Regions from separate parts of the Shewanella frigidimarina NCIMB 400 genome, predicted to be linked through region 3. Evidence: predicted binding sites of a transcription regulator. Region 3 holds the regulator's gene; each other region holds the start of a gene.
The links. Region 3 encodes sigma-54, which starts transcription at its own class of promoters, with help from an activator protein. Its sites were predicted from a motif close to GTTGGCACGNNNNTNGNNT; they were not measured.
Positions count from the first base shown of each region.

Region 1 (5,677 bases), 130 kb from region 3:
CAAAAATTACTAAAAATGAGATTGTTAATATCGACACTTGGATAACTGGCAAAGTGCAGCATAATGCTTAGGCTAATAACCCCATTAGCGCCAAATAAAAACAAGCTGCCACGTGACATTGCAGCAAAACGATACAAAAAAAGCACAAACACAATAGGTAATATCACCCCTGGGTGAGCACCAAATAAACCGCCTAAAATACCTACTTCAATCCCAGACATTACAGATGATGCCAACAATTGCCTCATCGCATGAGCATTCATCACAGGGACTAAACCGAGTAATAACATTGGAGTGACGGTAAAAAACACACCATAACTGAGATCGAAAAACTTACATATCGCAAACCCTAGCGTGGCGCCTGTTGCAATGCGTAAACATTGACGTAAATCGTTTTGAGTCAAAGGACTATGGCGTAATAACATATAAACAACCTAGGGTATTGATACAAGATACAGCACGCTAAATGAATAACCTGCTGCATTGTCTTGAGTGTGATTTGATATAGTGATTAGTAACAAGCAATATTGAGCTTAATGGCGACGTTAATAAATATAATGCAGTGTGCTGATAACCTTGATTTGAACCTTAGCTAAGAAGCCAAGCAAACCACTATTGGGGACTAATTGCACCGTTGCACGTGCTCCAGCAGGTAATGCATTAACGCCTTGGTGGTCAAGTTCAAGGTGTAAACGTAAACGCTGAGCGTCACGTACCCAACGTACAGACTCTTGCGGATCTGCTAAACGGCCATTTGCATCAAATTGTCCTGCACTCACACCAGCATCTACGGTACTCACTTTGGCATGGTACAAACGCCCAGGTTGACCATCAAATGCAATAAGTGCAGTTGATTGTGGCTCAATACCTCGTAAGCTTTTTTCTCTAAAGTCAGCAATAATATCAACGATTTCTGACACTACAGCCAATAGCGGCTGACCGACAGTGGCAAAGCTGCCGACTTCTAACTGTAAGTTGGTTACCACCCCATTTTGATCGGCGCGAATTTGAGTGTAAGACAGGTTTAACTCTACTTGAGCCAAACGGTTTCGAGCTTGACGCACTTTTAAATTATCTTCGCCATTGCGTCCACGGCTTACCACTAGCTTAGTTAAGCGTGCTTTGGCGGCAAGTAAGTTAGCCTCAGCCGTAACGGCATCACTTTGAGCTTGATCGGTTAACTGCTGCGATACACCTCGAGAAGCGTACAATGCATCAAGGCGTTTTGCTTCACTGTTTCTCTGCTGTGCACTACTTTGATTTGCCTGAACATCTGCTTTGGCAGCAAGTATCGATGCATCAAGTTCGGCGTTATCTTGTTTTGCTTGCTCTAACGCCAATGTAGCCTGCTCAGCCGCTAACTCATAAGGGGCTGAGTCGATGCTAAATAACACATCACCTTTAGCCACTAATTGGTTATTTTCGACTGCAATAGAAGCAATTTTACCACTGACTTGCGGCGTTACTTTAGTGACCATTCGTGTTGCCATGGCTTGTGGCGTCATTGGCATCACAGCGTCGGCAAACATAAAGTAGCCAAACACTGATACAAACAGGAATATAGATACTCTAACGAGTCGTGCAAATTGTTGATCTGGAGTCATATTCTTTCTCATTTGGGAATTTTGTTGTCTTGTTCAGTGTTCTTATGCAGCACAGCAAGAGCGTTATCACTGATCAGACTGATGACACGTTCAAATTCACTTAATTCTTGGCTGCTAATGCCGGCTAATAAATTACGTCGCACTAGCATGATTTTACTTTCCATCTGCTTAAGCATCTCAATCCCATCAGGGGTTAAGCTGACAATGCGTGCCCGTTTATCTTTTTCGCAGCAATGGCGTTGCATATAGCCCTGCTCTTCTAATTGATTAAGGGTGCGCATTAATGATGGCAATTCAATTTCTAACGCATCTGCAAGCACCTTTTGGCTGACGTTGTCCCCTAAGCGCAATAACTTCCACAATGCTGTCCAGCGAGGATGAGTAAGACCTAGCGGGATTAATTCTGCATCGGCAGCCGTTCGCCATAAGCGGTGCAATCGACCTAAATTTTCAGCTAGAGACAGTTCTTTTAATCTTTCTAATTCTTGGGACATGATTAGCACTCACTTAATTAGCGTGCTAACCATTATAACTAGTTAGCATGCTAAGTAAATAATTTTATCGAATAAGATAAACCACGATGAAATAACAGAGTAAATATAATACCGCTGTCATTTCGACATTAAATAGTCTTATTGACACATGCATTATGTGTCAATAAGACTATTTAATGCATGCCACCAAAATCATTAATAGTATATTAATCAATATCTTATTCAAAAATTAAAAGTTGGCACGTCTTGTGTAATGTCATCGGTATCTAAATGACTTTGCGCTAAGAGGACTTATGAGCAAAAACAAACTCACCGGCTTTGCACTATTAATCGTGCTTGTGGCTTCCTTCACTGTATTACTTAGTTTAGGCAGCGGTATATACCGAGAAAAACCGCCTATTCCAACGGCGTTTACTGACACCAGTGGCCACCCCATATTTACCGAAAACGATATTGAACAAGGTCAACTTGTTTGGCGATCAATGGGTGGGCATCAGTTAGGATCTATTTGGGGTCATGGCTCTTATGTGGCACCAGACTGGACTGCTGATTGGTTACACCGTGAAGCACAAGCTTGGTTGTCTATTACGGCTAAAGCACGTTTCAATCGTGATTTCGCAGAACTCGATTCTGAACAGCAAGCAGGGTTAGAAAAAGCCCTCAGAAATGATATGCGCCATAATACGGTTGTCGAAAGTGCAGAGGATAAAACCTATGTTACGCTTTCAAACACCAGAGTTGCGGCGATAAATGAAGTGACTCAACACTATTTATCACTTTTTGGTGACGATCCTGCACTGTCATCACTGCGCGAACAATATGCAATGAAAGAAGGTACTATCACCGATGCTAGCCATCGTGAACTGCTAAATGCTTTCTTATTTTGGGGCTCATGGGCAGCGGTAACCGAACGTCCTGGTTACGATTATACTTACACCAATAACTGGCCATATGACCCACAGATAGGTAATTTACCGACTTCAGATAACATAGTTTGGTCGGTGTTGAGCGTAGTGACATTGATTCTTGGTATTGCCATGTTGATTTGGCACCATGCTTGTTGCAAAGAAGAAGCATTACCAGAACCCGCTAAAGATGACCCATTATTTTTCACTAAACCTACGCCATCGCAAAAAGCCGTAGGTAAATACTTTGTCACTGCGATTGGGCTGTTTTTACTGCAAATACTGCTTGGCGGAATTACGGCACACTACGCGGTTGAAGGCCAAGAGTTTTATGGTTTCCCATTATCTGAAATTCTGCCTTATTCGGTCACTCGAACTTGGCATACTCAACTTGCAGTATTTTGGATAGCCACAGCTTGGTTAGGCACTGGCTTATACATTGCCCCGGCACTCTCTGGTTACGAGCCGAAGTATCAACGCCTAGGGGTAAACATTCTTTGGGGCGCGTTAGTTGTTATCGTCCTTGGCTCTATGGCCGGAGAGTGGTTGGGTGTTCAGCAGTATTTTGATCTAGACATGAACTTCTTGTTTGGTCACCAAGGATATGAATACATCGATTTAGGCCGCGTATGGCAAGTATTGTTGCTGGCAGGTTTATTAATTTGGTTAGCGTTAGTCACTGCTTCAATGCGCCCAGCGTTAAAAGTCAGCAACGACATGCAACCGGTTATTTGGGTGCTATACGCTTCTTGTGTCGCCATTGGCTTATTTTATGGTGCAGGCCTGTTTATGGGCAAACACTCTAACCTAGCGATTGCAGAATACTGGCGTTGGTGGGTGGTCCACTTATGGGTTGAAGGCTTCTTTGAAACATTTGCGACATCTGTAATAGCATTAATGTTAGTTCGCTTAGGGCTTATCCGTGCTCGAAGTGCCAATGGTGCGGTATTGTTCTCAACCGTGGTGTTTTTAACCGGTGGCCTAATCGGTACTTTGCATCACTTATACTTTACCGGTACTCAAACATCAGTCATTGCTTGGGGAGCGATATTCTCAGCACTTGAAGTTGTGCCGTTAGCATTAATTGGTTTTGAAGCGATGGAAACCTATCGTTTACGTAAAGCCAGCCCTTGGATGGAGCGTTATCACTGGGCGATTATGTTCTTTGTGGCGACTTCGTTCTGGAACTTAGTGGGTGCTGGTGTATTAGGTTTCTTAATTAACCCACCTATCTCGCTATACTTTATCCAGGGCTTAAACACCACGGCAACCCATGCTCACGCGGCATTTATGGGCGTGTATGGCATGCTAGGTATAGGATTGATGTTATTCTGTTTACGCGGATTAACAGGCAATATGCAATGGAACCACAAATACCTTAAAGGCGCATTTTGGACCTTAAACATAGGTTTAGCCGCTATGGTATTTATGTCGCTATTGCCAGTGGGTATTGTGCAGTTCTTTGCTGCTATCGATCACGGTTACTGGTATGCCCGCTCACCTGCTGTTATTCATAGCGACTTAGTTGAAAACCTCGTATGGATGAGAATGTTCGGCGACATTATCTTCAGTATTGGTGGATTATTAATGGCGGCGTTCTTATTTGACCTTATTAAGAAGGCCATCGTCAGCAAAGGCGCTAAAGCGAAGCAAGCTGGTGCATTAACGATTAACTAAGTATGCATTGATAAACGCGCTTTAATAAACATCATCAGGGGCCTTTATGGCCCCTTTTTTATCTACAATTTGGCCTTTGCCCTTGTTGTTATATTCACACTTGTCATAATGACATCAATTTATTGTTAACTGGAGTTTGACATGGCATTGAGTCAAGCAGACTTAACCCGTATCGCACTTGATATTACCGCTAACTTATCTAATCGAGACCGTTTTTCACGTTTATTAACCACGGTAAGAGAAACGCTCGATTGCGATGCTGCGGCGCTATTATCATTCCAAGGTCATCAATTTACCCCTTTAGCAATTGATGGGTTAAGTGCTGACGTACTTGGACGGCGCTTTATTTTAAACGAACATCCTAGGCTTGAAGCCATTGCTCGAGCAGGAGATATTGTCCGTTTCCCTTCCGATAGCGAGCTTGCGGATCCTTACGATGGCTTAATCCCCAATGTCGACGGCGACTTAAAAGTGCATGCCTGTATCGGCTTACCGTTATTCGCTAACGAGCAACTCATTGGCGCACTCACCATCGATGCACTCGACCCAAACAAATTTGATCAATTCACCAATAATGATTTACGCAGTTTTAGTGCTATTGCTGCGGTTTCTTTAAACAATGCATTACTGATAGATAAACTCGAAAAACAAGCCAACAATTTTACGATTCCGGATACTAAACCATCAGGGCAACTGCATGAAGAAACTGAAATCATCGGTCAAGCGGATAACCTTCTATCTCTGCTTAATGAAGTCAATGTCGTCGCAGCAACAGAGCTCAATGTATTGATTTTAGGAGAGACCGGTACCGGTAAAGAACTAATAGCCAAAGCCATTCACCAAAACTCTGTGCGAGCCAATAAGCCGCTAGTATATTTAAATTGTGCCGCGCTGGCTGAATCCGTTGCCGAAAGCGAACTCTTCGGTCATGTCAAAGGGGCCTTTACAGGCGCAATTAGCCATCGTAGCGGCAAATTTGAAATGGCCGATAAAGGCA
Region 1 is NC_008345.1:3,888,377-3,894,053, forward strand. It holds gene SFRI_RS16765 (DUF2955 domain-containing protein) at 1-425, opposite strand, end outside; gene SFRI_RS16770 (HlyD family secretion protein) at 546-1,604, opposite strand; gene slyA (transcriptional regulator SlyA) at 1,613-2,098, opposite strand; gene SFRI_RS16780 (nitric-oxide reductase large subunit) at 2,392-4,680, shown strand; gene norR (nitric oxide reductase transcriptional regulator NorR) at 4,822-5,677, shown strand, end outside.
Region 1: SFRI_RS16780 (nitric-oxide reductase large subunit) is a predicted target of sigma-54. The motif match lies at 2,334-2,352, and genes of this name have one in related genera.

Region 2 (5,677 bases), 1.3 Mb from region 3:
GACGAAGCTGAAAGCAACGACAATGATTTTTTATTATCGGCCAGTTTATTGCAGCATGTAGAAGAATTACCCCCTCTTCAGCGCCAGGTAGTACAAGGTATTTATATGCAAGAGCTTACTCAACAAGAGTTAGCGGAAAAACTTAATATTCCAATTGGAACGGTTAAATCACGACTTAGACTCGGGTTAGAAAAATTAAAAAGCTTTATGGAGAAACACTATGATTAATTACCACCCAGATCAGCATTTGCTGTCTCTCCATGCTAAAGGCGAGTTGCCGCTATCTATGTCGATTGCTATCTCCGCCCATGCTGAATTGTGCCCTCATTGCCAGCAACAACTTGACCAGATGACTATTGCGCTGTCTGAACAACAGTTTGAGTCAGCAGTAAAAACTCAGTCGGTAGACACTAATGATAATCATCAATTAGACGCACTACTCGAGCAGCTATTAAATTCGACCTTAGACACTTTAGAGATTGAACAGGCTAGTACGATTGATACGATTGAAGATAACAGCGTTAGTATTAAAGGTCAGCATTATCCTCTGCCTAAGGTATTTCGTAAGCAAATTAATGCTTCTTGGCAAGGTATTGGTAAAGTCAGCCGCTTGAGACTCGATACTGGAGAGCCACAAGCAAGAGCAAGTTTGTTGCATATCGCAGCCAATGGTGAAATTCCTGAACACACACACAAAGGCGCAGAGCTAACATTACTGCTCGCTGGTGAGTTCAGCGACTGTTACAACACCTACAAGCCAGGTGATTTTATGCTGCTTGATAAAGAGCACCAACATTCACCAAAAACACTTGAAGGTTGTTTGTGCTATACCATTGTTGATGCTCCGTTATACTTCACTAAAGGTTTCAGTAAGTTACTAAACCCAATTGGCGATTTACTTTACTAAGCATTACGCTAGTTGCTTAAAATGTTAACGACTAACGTAATGTATAGACAATTTGGCCGCTATTTATCATTAAGTTGTACCATTTGATAAGGGATGATGACTGATTCATCATCATCCCTTTTACACCATAGACATCCGAGCAATGCGAAATTTGTCGATAATTCATCACTAACCGCTATTTTTTAATCGAAAACAGCATTAATTTGATTAAAATTTGAAAAAGACTATTGCCATATGCAAACACTCAGTATATTATCCACACAGATTTAGTTTTCTTGTTAATTTTGGTTACCTACCTGTAAGTCTGCTCAACTTCACTTCGTAAATAAACCCAAGACAAGCTTCTGTACATCGTTTTTGATTTCAATTGATTTCTGTTGATATGATAATTTAAATTATATTCACGTAATCTTGTTGTCATAAAACTATGTTCAACTTACAAAGTTAAGTGCTAAATATGTATTAAGTTTTTATGGCTATATGTCATGTCCCAACATCAATGTTGCAGGCATAAAATAGACCTTAATCAACTATTTACATATCAACACTTGATTAGTGAGTAAAGGATAGGTTAAGTTAAATCTCGAAACATTAATCTTTTGCAACACTAAAAAATGCCAAGGATATTTTATTGAACAATTTTCTCACCTAATGGTGAATATATAAGAAGGAGTGTGACCTATGTCATACAACATGAATGGACACGAAATTTCAGTTAGCTTTCCGGTTAACTCTATCTCGTCAAACAAGAATTCAATTGCTTTTACCGATAGCCTAGGTAAAAACAAAAAAACCTTTTCAAAACGTATTGAAGCATTAAACTTCATGAAATGGTTAATCTCTGCCAATAAGTAATACCCCCTAACGCTTTGCGTTAATCATTTGCTCTGTTATTTAATAAACTCATTTCTCGGTATTCTCCTCTCACTTACCGATGTTTATTAAAACAGAGCAAAATGAATAACTCACTCGCATCATTTCAAATTATTCTTCAGTTTTAAACTCCAATCGAAATTTTTAAACCCAAATCTACAACTTGAAAATAACTGACTTAATATCAACAGCTTACAACAAGAAACCCTACACTCATCCTGTAATCAAACCGTGTGCAAAAACTTTCGTTGGTATCTTGGCAACATCGTTTTATTTCCCAAGACTCCCCCCTGATGTATATAGAGAATATCGGTTGCACTGACAGTATTACTATTCAAATAATGTTGTAACACTAGAAATCCAACCGGGTCGTACAATAATTCAAATTCAATTCCCGACTGGCATACCGTATTCCACATATCAAAACAACGTCGTGATAATTTTCCAAAATGATATTTATGACCATCATTAATAATGTTAGGAAAACAAACCTCATCGACTAATTGTGAGAATTGTTGACGTAAATATTCATCTCCTCCTACGGTACTGCAAGTTAATACCTCTATGGCAATAACATCCATTAATAGTAATTTAGCCTGTTGTTGAATAATTTGTTTATTTAAATAAGCTGCAGTAGTTCCCGTACCTGAGGGTAAAAATATCTTTAACTGTTTTTTTTGTTGATCTTGTGCCCATTGAATAATTTCACTGGCGAGTTGTGCTATCCCAGTTTCGGCATACTCACAACGGCCACCTTCAGGAATAAAAAGTAATTGTTTTTTATCTGCATAGCTTGGGTCTGATGAAACAATATGCTGCATCGCATCGTCTAAATGCATACCTTCAAGGTTTTTAGCATCAGTCAAATGACGAACATCTATAATATTGGCGCCATTTTGTATCGCTGCAGCATAATTCCCCTGAGGATGTTGTAATAAAAACTCGCTGATGTGGCTTACGTAGTAATCAAATTTCCACCCTTGCTGCTTTGCAAGTACAGACAATGAGTACAAGGAGTTTGCTTGTGCAGAGCCCGAAGCCACGATCTGGGTAACATGTGAATAATCATGATGTAAGAAATGATAAAATTTACGCGCTTTATTACCACCAAAATCAGCATGTAATAAATCATCCCGCTTAATGTAGATACTGCGTCCTTCAAAGTTCATCGCTTGTACTGGGCTTATCGAAAACATGAATTGTCTCAATCAACTGTAATATGAGCATTTTAACTAAAAAATGATAAATCTCATCGATTCATTTGTATTAATCATCACACTACATTAGCTATACAGTATAAAACCAACATTTAAGCTATAATAATCAGTTAGTTAACAACATGGCATGAATATGGCTTTATATTAAGTAATATTGACTATTGATAGGATTGAAAATGTCACTTTTACGCTTAATCTTTAATATTGCTTGGTTTTTAATGGGTGGTTTTGTCATGGGACTAGCCTGGTGGTTTGTAGGGGTACTGTGCTTTATCAGTATCATTGGTATCCCATTTGGTCGTGCTTGTTTTGTCATTGGCGAACTTGCTTTCTGGCCATTTGGACAAGAAACCGTTAACCGAAAACACATTTCAGGCCAAGAAGATATTGGCACTGGCACGTTAGGTTTGGTGGGTAATGTCATCTGGTTTTTGTGCTTTGGTATTTGGCTCGCGATTGGTCATCTAGCCCATGCTCTGGCTTGTTTTGTAACGATTATAGGTATTCCTTTCGCGTTACAGCATCTTAAGTTGGCCCTGTTAAGTTTAACCCCTATCGGCCAAACTGTTATTGCCAAACCAACTTATTAACATTCATTAATAACCGTTGAATGACCACTGTTCTAAAAAGCCGATAGCATAATACTATCGGCTTTTTATTTGCCTAATTGCATCAGCAACGTGTACATTGCCATTCTTAAGCGCTAAAAGGTTATTCAGCCTCTTTAAAGACAGTAATGGGATCACATGAACTATTGGTTAATGAAGTCTGAACCAGACGACTTTAGTATTGATAATCTACAGATGAGTGAGCAGCAAACCGTTGCTTGGCAGGGTATTCGTAACTATCAAGCACGTAATTACATTCGCGATCAAATCGCCTTAGGCGATGTAGTGTTGTTTTACCACTCTAGCTGTAAAGTACCTGCCATTGTGGGTTTAGCAAAAATTAGCAGTGATGCACAAATCGATATCAGTGCTTTTGATAACCGTTCACCGTATTATGATGTAAAATCTAACACTAATACGCCTCGATGGTGGCAAGTCGATATCCAATTTATGGCCAAATTTTCTAAACCAGTGAGCTTGAAACAATTGAAAGCAGATCTCGCACTGCAAGATATGGTATTAGTGGCTAAAGGTGCCCGCTTGAGTGTTCAGCCCGTCACACCGTTGCAATACCAACATATTATGCAATTAACAATCTTAAAATAATAACGTTAGATTGATGACCTTACATGGGTAACCTTAAGTTAAAACAGACCAGCTCGTCAGCCGACCAGTAAACATTCTAAAAAATCTCCTAAAGACAGCTCAGAGTAAGTCAATACAATTTGCTGTAATAGTCTGAGCTCGAATACTAACGGCACAGTGAAAAGATCGCGCAATGTCAGAATTAGTTAATCATTCGACCTATTCCGCCAAGTACAGAACCTTCACCTTGGTCTTTGCCACCACTTGATGGTGCATGAGCAATGATTCTGTCAGCCATACGAGAAAACGGTAAGCTTTGTAACCACACAGTTCCATGGCCTTTTAAGGTTGCAAGGAACAAACCTTCACCACCAAATACCATCGACTTTAATGAGCCTGCACGTTGTATGTCATAATCAATTCCAGGAGTGAACCCCACTAAACAACCGGTATCGACCCGCAATGTCTCACCGTGTAATTCTTTTTTAATCAATGTCCCACCAGCATGCACAAACGCCATGCCATCGCCTTTTAGGCTTTGTAGAATAAATCCTTCCCCACCAAAAAAACCGGTCCCTAAACGTTTATTAAACTTCATACTCACTTGCGTACCTAAAGCTGCCGTTAAAAAGCTGTCTTTTTGGCAGATAAGTTCACCTTGATGTTGAGCTAAGTCAATTGCCAGAATAGTGCCAGGAAATGGTGCAGCAAATGCTACTTTTCGTTTCTGTTGGCCTTGATTGGTAAAGTGAGTCATAAAAATACCCTCACCCGAAATGGCGCGTTTACCAGCACCAAGTAACTTGCCAAAAAAACCGGATTCCGGTTCAGAGCCATCACCCATTCTGGCCTCGAACATAATGTCTTCTTCGAGGTAAGTCATCGCCCCCGCTTCAGCAATCACAGACTCATTTGGGTCTAATTCAACTTCAACCAGCTGCATGCTAGAACCTATAATTTCATAATCAACTTCATGACTTTTCATGCTCATTTTCATTCCTTAAAAATTTATTTAATGTTTGCAGTTGCCCTGTTCGGTATTAAGGCATTATTTATTATGGATGATTTAAGGTAACAAAATGATCAGCTATTTAACACGACAACATTTCAATATTCTGTAACCAAATTCTGTTGCCACTGCATTCGTTTACCGATTTGTGTCCATCGTTAACCTAAACCTGCACCGCTTAATCCTGATTGATGCTGTAATTGATATTGAGCAAACTCTTCTAAAATAAGCTCAGTAAATAGTTGCCCTGCTCGCCCCAGCGGACGTTCAAGTGTGGACACTAATTGCGGTGTAAAGCTAAACCGATTACCACCAATAAAATCAACTTCAATAAGTTGTCTTTGATGTAATTCTTCGGCAATTAAAAAGTCTGGCATCCAACCAAAACCGAGGCCTTTTAGTAAGGCATTTTTTTTCATGATAAAACCTGATAAATAAAATACTTTATCGCCGCCAAATTGCATTTCATCGCGGTCGC
Region 2 is NC_008345.1:2,762,161-2,767,837, forward strand. It holds gene SFRI_RS11930 (sigma-70 family RNA polymerase sigma factor) at 1-228, shown strand, start outside; gene SFRI_RS11935 (ChrR family anti-sigma-E factor) at 221-907, shown strand; gene SFRI_RS21465 (hypothetical protein) at 1,589-1,762, shown strand; gene SFRI_RS11940 (1-aminocyclopropane-1-carboxylate deaminase) at 2,005-2,976, opposite strand; gene SFRI_RS11945 (YccF domain-containing protein) at 3,174-3,587, shown strand; gene SFRI_RS11950 (EVE domain-containing protein) at 3,744-4,211, shown strand; gene SFRI_RS11955 (TIGR00266 family protein) at 4,393-5,181, opposite strand; gene SFRI_RS11960 (LysR family transcriptional regulator) at 5,358-5,677, opposite strand, start outside.
Region 2: SFRI_RS11945 (YccF domain-containing protein) is a predicted target of sigma-54. The motif match lies at 3,119-3,137, and genes of this name have one in related genera.

Region 3 (5,677 bases):
GATGCGGTGCAAATACGCGGTATTGAGCGCCCCGATTTTGTTGCAGATAACCTACGCACGACAGAATTCAATCAACTAGGTTTTGTCGAAAGTCGAGTCAGCGCGGAGCACATGGAGCATTACGCTTCAAGCGACATCACTCACTTTACCAAACCTATCTACCTCATTTTCCCTGAAAATGGTAAAGCACAATGGCAATTAAGTGCAGACCGTGGGCAATTGAATAAAAATACCAGCAAAGTCACATTAGAAAATAATGTTATTATTGATGCCATTGATATAGAAGAACCTCTACAGTCACTGAGTACCCAAGCCATTACGGTGGATTTAACCACTATGATAGGCACCTCACAAGAGATGGTGTACATCAAAGGTAAAGGGTTTATTATTCAAGGTTTAGGCTTGCATGCCGACTTGAATTCGCAAAAATTATCGCTACTTAGCCAGGTAGAAGGAACATATGAGCCACATTAATCGTCTCCACACTCGCGCCAATGTTGTGTTACTAAGTAGCATACTTTGCATATTGAGTTTGCCAGCCACAGCGAAACAAGGTGATCTGAAACAAGAATTGAAAATCGCTTCCGCCAGTCAGTCTGCCGACATTAAGAACAATCAAATTGTTTTTAATGGTCCGGTGACAATTGTCCAAGGCACGATTAATATCAATGCAGATCAGTTACGGGCGTTTACCCCTGAAAACAGCACCAGCAAGAGATTAATTGCTACTGGCACCCCTGCTACATTTTCACAAGAATTAGATGACGGTAAAATTGGTACTGCAAGTGCTAACGAAATTAGCTATGACCTTGCCACCACTACACTCACATTGACTGGCAACGCCAAATTGGATCAATCTGGTAGCCAGGTTACCGGTAATAAAATCAAGTACAACATCAGTGCTCAAGAGCTGATTGCCGAAAGTACTGGTACAGGACAAGATCGGGTAATCACCATCATTCAACCAGAGAATTTCCAAGACGAGTCGGCGCCAAAGCAAAAGCTCCCTAAAATCCCTGTTAACAAGCAGATCAAACCATGACCCAAATTACCTTAACCGCTGAAAATCTAGCAAAAAGCTATAAAGCTCGTCAGGTTGTTAAAGATGTGAGCTTAACGGTTAAAACCGGCCAAATTGTCGGTCTTTTAGGCCCTAATGGTGCAGGTAAAACAACCACCTTTTATATGGTTGTCGGCTTAGTAAAAAGCGATAAAGGTCGGATATTAATTGACGATGACGACCTTACTGCCGATCCAATGCATTTGCGCGCCCGCAAAGGTATAGGTTACTTACCACAAGAAGCCAGTATTTTCCGCAAGCTTACCGTTTACGACAACATAATGGCCGTACTGCAAACTCGCAAAGAGCTCAGTACAGACCAACGTATTGAGCAACTTGAGCATCTACTCGAAGAATTCCACATTACTCACATACGCGACAGCCAAGGCATGTCGTTATCGGGTGGCGAACGTCGTCGAGTTGAAATTGCGCGCGCTTTAGCTGCTAATCCAAAATTTATTTTGCTTGATGAGCCTTTTGCTGGTGTTGATCCTATTTCGGTCATCGACATTAAAAAAATCATCCAACAACTTAAAAATCGGGGTTTAGGGGTATTAATTACCGACCATAACGTACGTGAAACGCTAGACGTTTGTGAGCGGGCCTATATCGTTAGCCAGGGTAATTTAATCGCCGAAGGCACACCTGATGAGATATTAAGTAATCAACAAGTTCGTGCTGTGTACTTAGGTGAACAATTCAAGCTATAGTTACTTTACTGGCCTTTAGTCTAGCTAACTCATTTCATTGAACGATACCTAAACAACGTTAAATGTCATTGATGTATATGGCAATCCATTACAGTTTCGAGATTGTCATTTTTATTGAAAATCATCTAGGGATAAGCGGTAAATGAAAGCGTCACTCCAACTTAAAATGGGTCAACACTTAACCATGACCCCACAATTGCAGCAAGCCATTCGCTTACTGCAATTATCGTCATTGGAGCTACAGCAGGAAATCCAACAAGCATTAGATTCAAATCCATTGCTTGAAATAGAAGATGAGTTTTCTGAAGCAAAAGACTCCTTAAAGGAAAATCGCGACCAAGCGGATACCGACTTTAGTGACAACAGCATTGTTAATGTCGAAAAAGATACTTCCACTGTCGACATTGCAGAATCCATGACCAAAGAAACCATGGATGATTTAGCCATGGATACCACATGGGACGAAGTGTACACAGCCTCACCAATGTCAGGTTCAGGCAGTGCGAGCATGCGCGATGACGACATGCCCTTTCAAGGTGAAACGACCGAAGGTTTGTACGAACATTTAGAATGGCAAAAAAATCTTACCCCATTTTCAGACACTGATCTCGCCATTGCCACCGCCATTATTGATGCCATAGATGAACGCGGTTATTTAACCCAAAGTACCGAAGATATTCTTGAAGCCATGGGTGATGAAAATGTGGAACTTGATGAAGTTGAAGCGGTATTAAAACGCGTTCAACACTTTGACCCTGTTGGTGTTGCTGCACGTGATTTAAGTGAATGTCTATTTATTCAATTAGCACAATTCTCTAACGACACACCACATATCGATAATGCTCGTTTGTTAATTAAAGGCTATTTAGATTTAATTGCTGGCCGTGATTTCAGATTATTGATGCGTAAAACAAAACTAAAAGAAAATGAATTACGTGACGCAATCACTCTAATTCAGACACTCAATCCTCGTCCTGGTTTATTAATTACCCCAATGGATGATGAATACGTTATTCCCGATGTCACTGTATTAAAGAAAAATGGTCGCTGGGTTGTAGAGTTAAACCCAGACAACATGCCTAAAATTGGTGTTAATCAGCAATACGCGGCCATGGCTAGAGGCAGTAAAAACCCGTCGGATAGTCAATTTATTCGAGGCCATCTGCAAGAGGCTAAATGGTTTATTAAAAGTATTGAAAGTCGCAACGATACTTTACTTAAAGTGGCAAATTGCATTGTACAATTTCAGCAAGGCTTTTTTGAATATGGCGAAGAAGCCATGAAGCCTATGGTGCTCAATGATATTGCGGAAGCAGTAGAGATGCACGAATCGACCATTTCACGAGTCACCACACAAAAATATATGCACACCCCACGAGGGTTGTTTGAACTAAAATACTTCTTCTCTAGCCATGTCAGTACTGACGATGGCGGGGAATGCTCATCTACAGCCATTCGTGCTTTTATCAAAAAGCTGGTTGCCGCAGAAAACCAGAAAAAACCACTGAGCGACAGTAAAATGGCTCAGCTTCTGGCAGAACAGGGCATAAACGTTGCGCGTCGTACGATTGCAAAATACCGTGAAGCAATGATGATCCCGCCCTCAAACCAACGTAAGAGTTTATAACCTACTAGGCAATGGAGGATTTTTTATGCAAATAAGTCTGACTGGACATCATGTCGAAATCACAGAATCTTTACGTGAATACGTCCAAGGTAAATTTTCAAAGCTTGAACGGCACTTCGATCAGATCCATAATGTACACGTTGTGCTCAATGTAGAAAAATTACAACAAAAAGCAGAAGCTAAAATCAACGTTAATGGCGCAGAGATTTTCGCAATGTCAGAAAATACTGATATGTATGCTGCAATAGACGCCCTGATCGATAAACTCGACCGTCAGGTAATTAAACACAAAGAGAAGAATACAAAACACTAACGATGGAACTTTGTACCATTCTGCAGCCGGAATGCACTACCTGTGCCACACCGGGCAGTAAGAAAAAAGTACTGGAACTCATCAGCAATTTAGTCGCTGCCCAGTACCCAACCCTGTCTTCGCAAGAGGTTTTTGAAAGCCTGTTAGCGAGAGAGAAAATGGGTAGCACAGGTATAGGAAATGGCATTGCGATACCTCATGGTCGATTAACGACCATCGATCACCCTATCGCGATATTTATTAAATGTGAAGAAGCCATTGCCTTTGATGCAATCGATAAACAGCCCGTGGATCTTTTATTTGCTTTGTTAGTACCTGCCGACCAGTGCCAACAACATTTAGGCACGTTATCAAGCATGGCCCAAAAGTTAAGCGATAAGCAAATATTGAAACAGCTTCGCAAAACTCACGACGCAACAGAACTTTATCAGGTTATTACTGCATGAAACTTGTCATAGTATCGGGACGTTCGGGCTCAGGAAAATCCGTTGCCCTGAGAGTATTAGAAGACCTAGGATATTATTGTGTTGATAATTTGCCTTTACCACTTATTGGCACATTATTAGCCCAGCTTAAGGGTAGCAATGATTTGGTTGCGATTAGTGTTGATGTTCGTAACATTGCAGAACAAGGTAAAGTGCTTCAAGACCAATTGGCACTACTTGAGAATGACACTGAAATTATCAGCTTCTTTTTAAATTCCAATGACAAAGTATTGCTTAAACGTTACAGCGAAACACGTCGATTACACCCATTATCTAAAAATCATATTTCACTACAAGAAGCGATCAAATTAGAAGGCCGTTTACTCGAACCGATCGCAAAAATTGTTGATCACTACATCGACACTTCTGCACTAAATATCTACGAATTAAGCGACCAAGTTAGGCAAATATTATTAGGCAGTGTTGATAAAGAGTTAGTGATTAACTTTGAATCTTTTGGTTTTAAACACGGAATGCCGACAGAAGCTGACTTTATGTTTGATGTACGCTTTTTACCTAACCCGCACTGGGAAATTGAGCTGCGTCCATTTACGGGTTTAGACGAACCCGTACAAGAGTTTTTAGGGCGTCAGCCATTAGTGAATAAGTTTATTTGGCAAATTGAAAATCTATTTGAAACTTGGATGCCACATCTAGAACGTAATAATCGCAGTTACCTTACCATCGCGATTGGTTGTACTGGTGGTCAGCACCGTTCGGTATATATTGCAGATCAATTAGCTAAACGGTTTAGACAAGGTAGTAAACACACGGTTAATGCTCGCCACAGAGAGTTAAATATCAGTGATACTAATAACTAAGTGAGCATAGGATCGCGTCAATGATCAAACTTGAACGCCAAGTGACCATTTCAAATAAATTGGGATTACATGCCCGTGCAGCAACAAAACTCGCAGTATTAGCTGCGGATTTTGATGCTAACATCACCTTAACTCAAGGTGAAAAAAATGCCAGCGCTGCAAGTGTGCTGGGGTTATTAATGCTTGAAAGTGGTATTGGTAAAATGATTACTGTTACTGCTCAAGGCCCTGATGCTGAAGTGGCATTAAACGCAGTGTGTGATCTCATTAATGCTAAATTTGATGAATCTTGTTAATTTTTAATCGAATTAAATTTATAAATAGCCTGTAATTTGTGAATAGCTGCAGTTACTCATGTTTTAAATAACCGTTATCCTTATTGCATGCGGTCTCTATATGGCTAGGCCATACTAACCAAACTGTCACGACATTGATGATCACCAATAGACATCAGTCCCTCAAAAATATTAGCCCTTAGGTTTATCTCATGCAGTTGATGCCAATCTCATTAGTATCATTCCATTCTGCAGGAGTTTAGCGTTTAACATGATAAAGACAGAGCCGCTTCTAGCAACGGATCCAGTGTAATTCTGCTTCCGTGAAGTGGTACGTCTATAGTATGTAAAGCAGCATTGGCTGCTGCAGAATTTCACCGCAGAAG
Region 3 is NC_008345.1:4,021,126-4,026,802, forward strand. It holds gene lptC (LPS export ABC transporter periplasmic protein LptC) at 1-474, shown strand, start outside; gene lptA (lipopolysaccharide transport periplasmic protein LptA) at 461-1,042, shown strand; gene lptB (LPS export ABC transporter ATP-binding protein) at 1,039-1,770, shown strand; gene SFRI_RS17415 (RNA polymerase factor sigma-54) at 1,913-3,397, shown strand; gene hpf (ribosome hibernation promoting factor) at 3,423-3,710, shown strand; gene ptsN (PTS IIA-like nitrogen regulatory protein PtsN) at 3,713-4,156, shown strand; gene rapZ (RNase adapter RapZ) at 4,153-5,016, shown strand; gene SFRI_RS17435 (HPr family phosphocarrier protein) at 5,037-5,312, shown strand.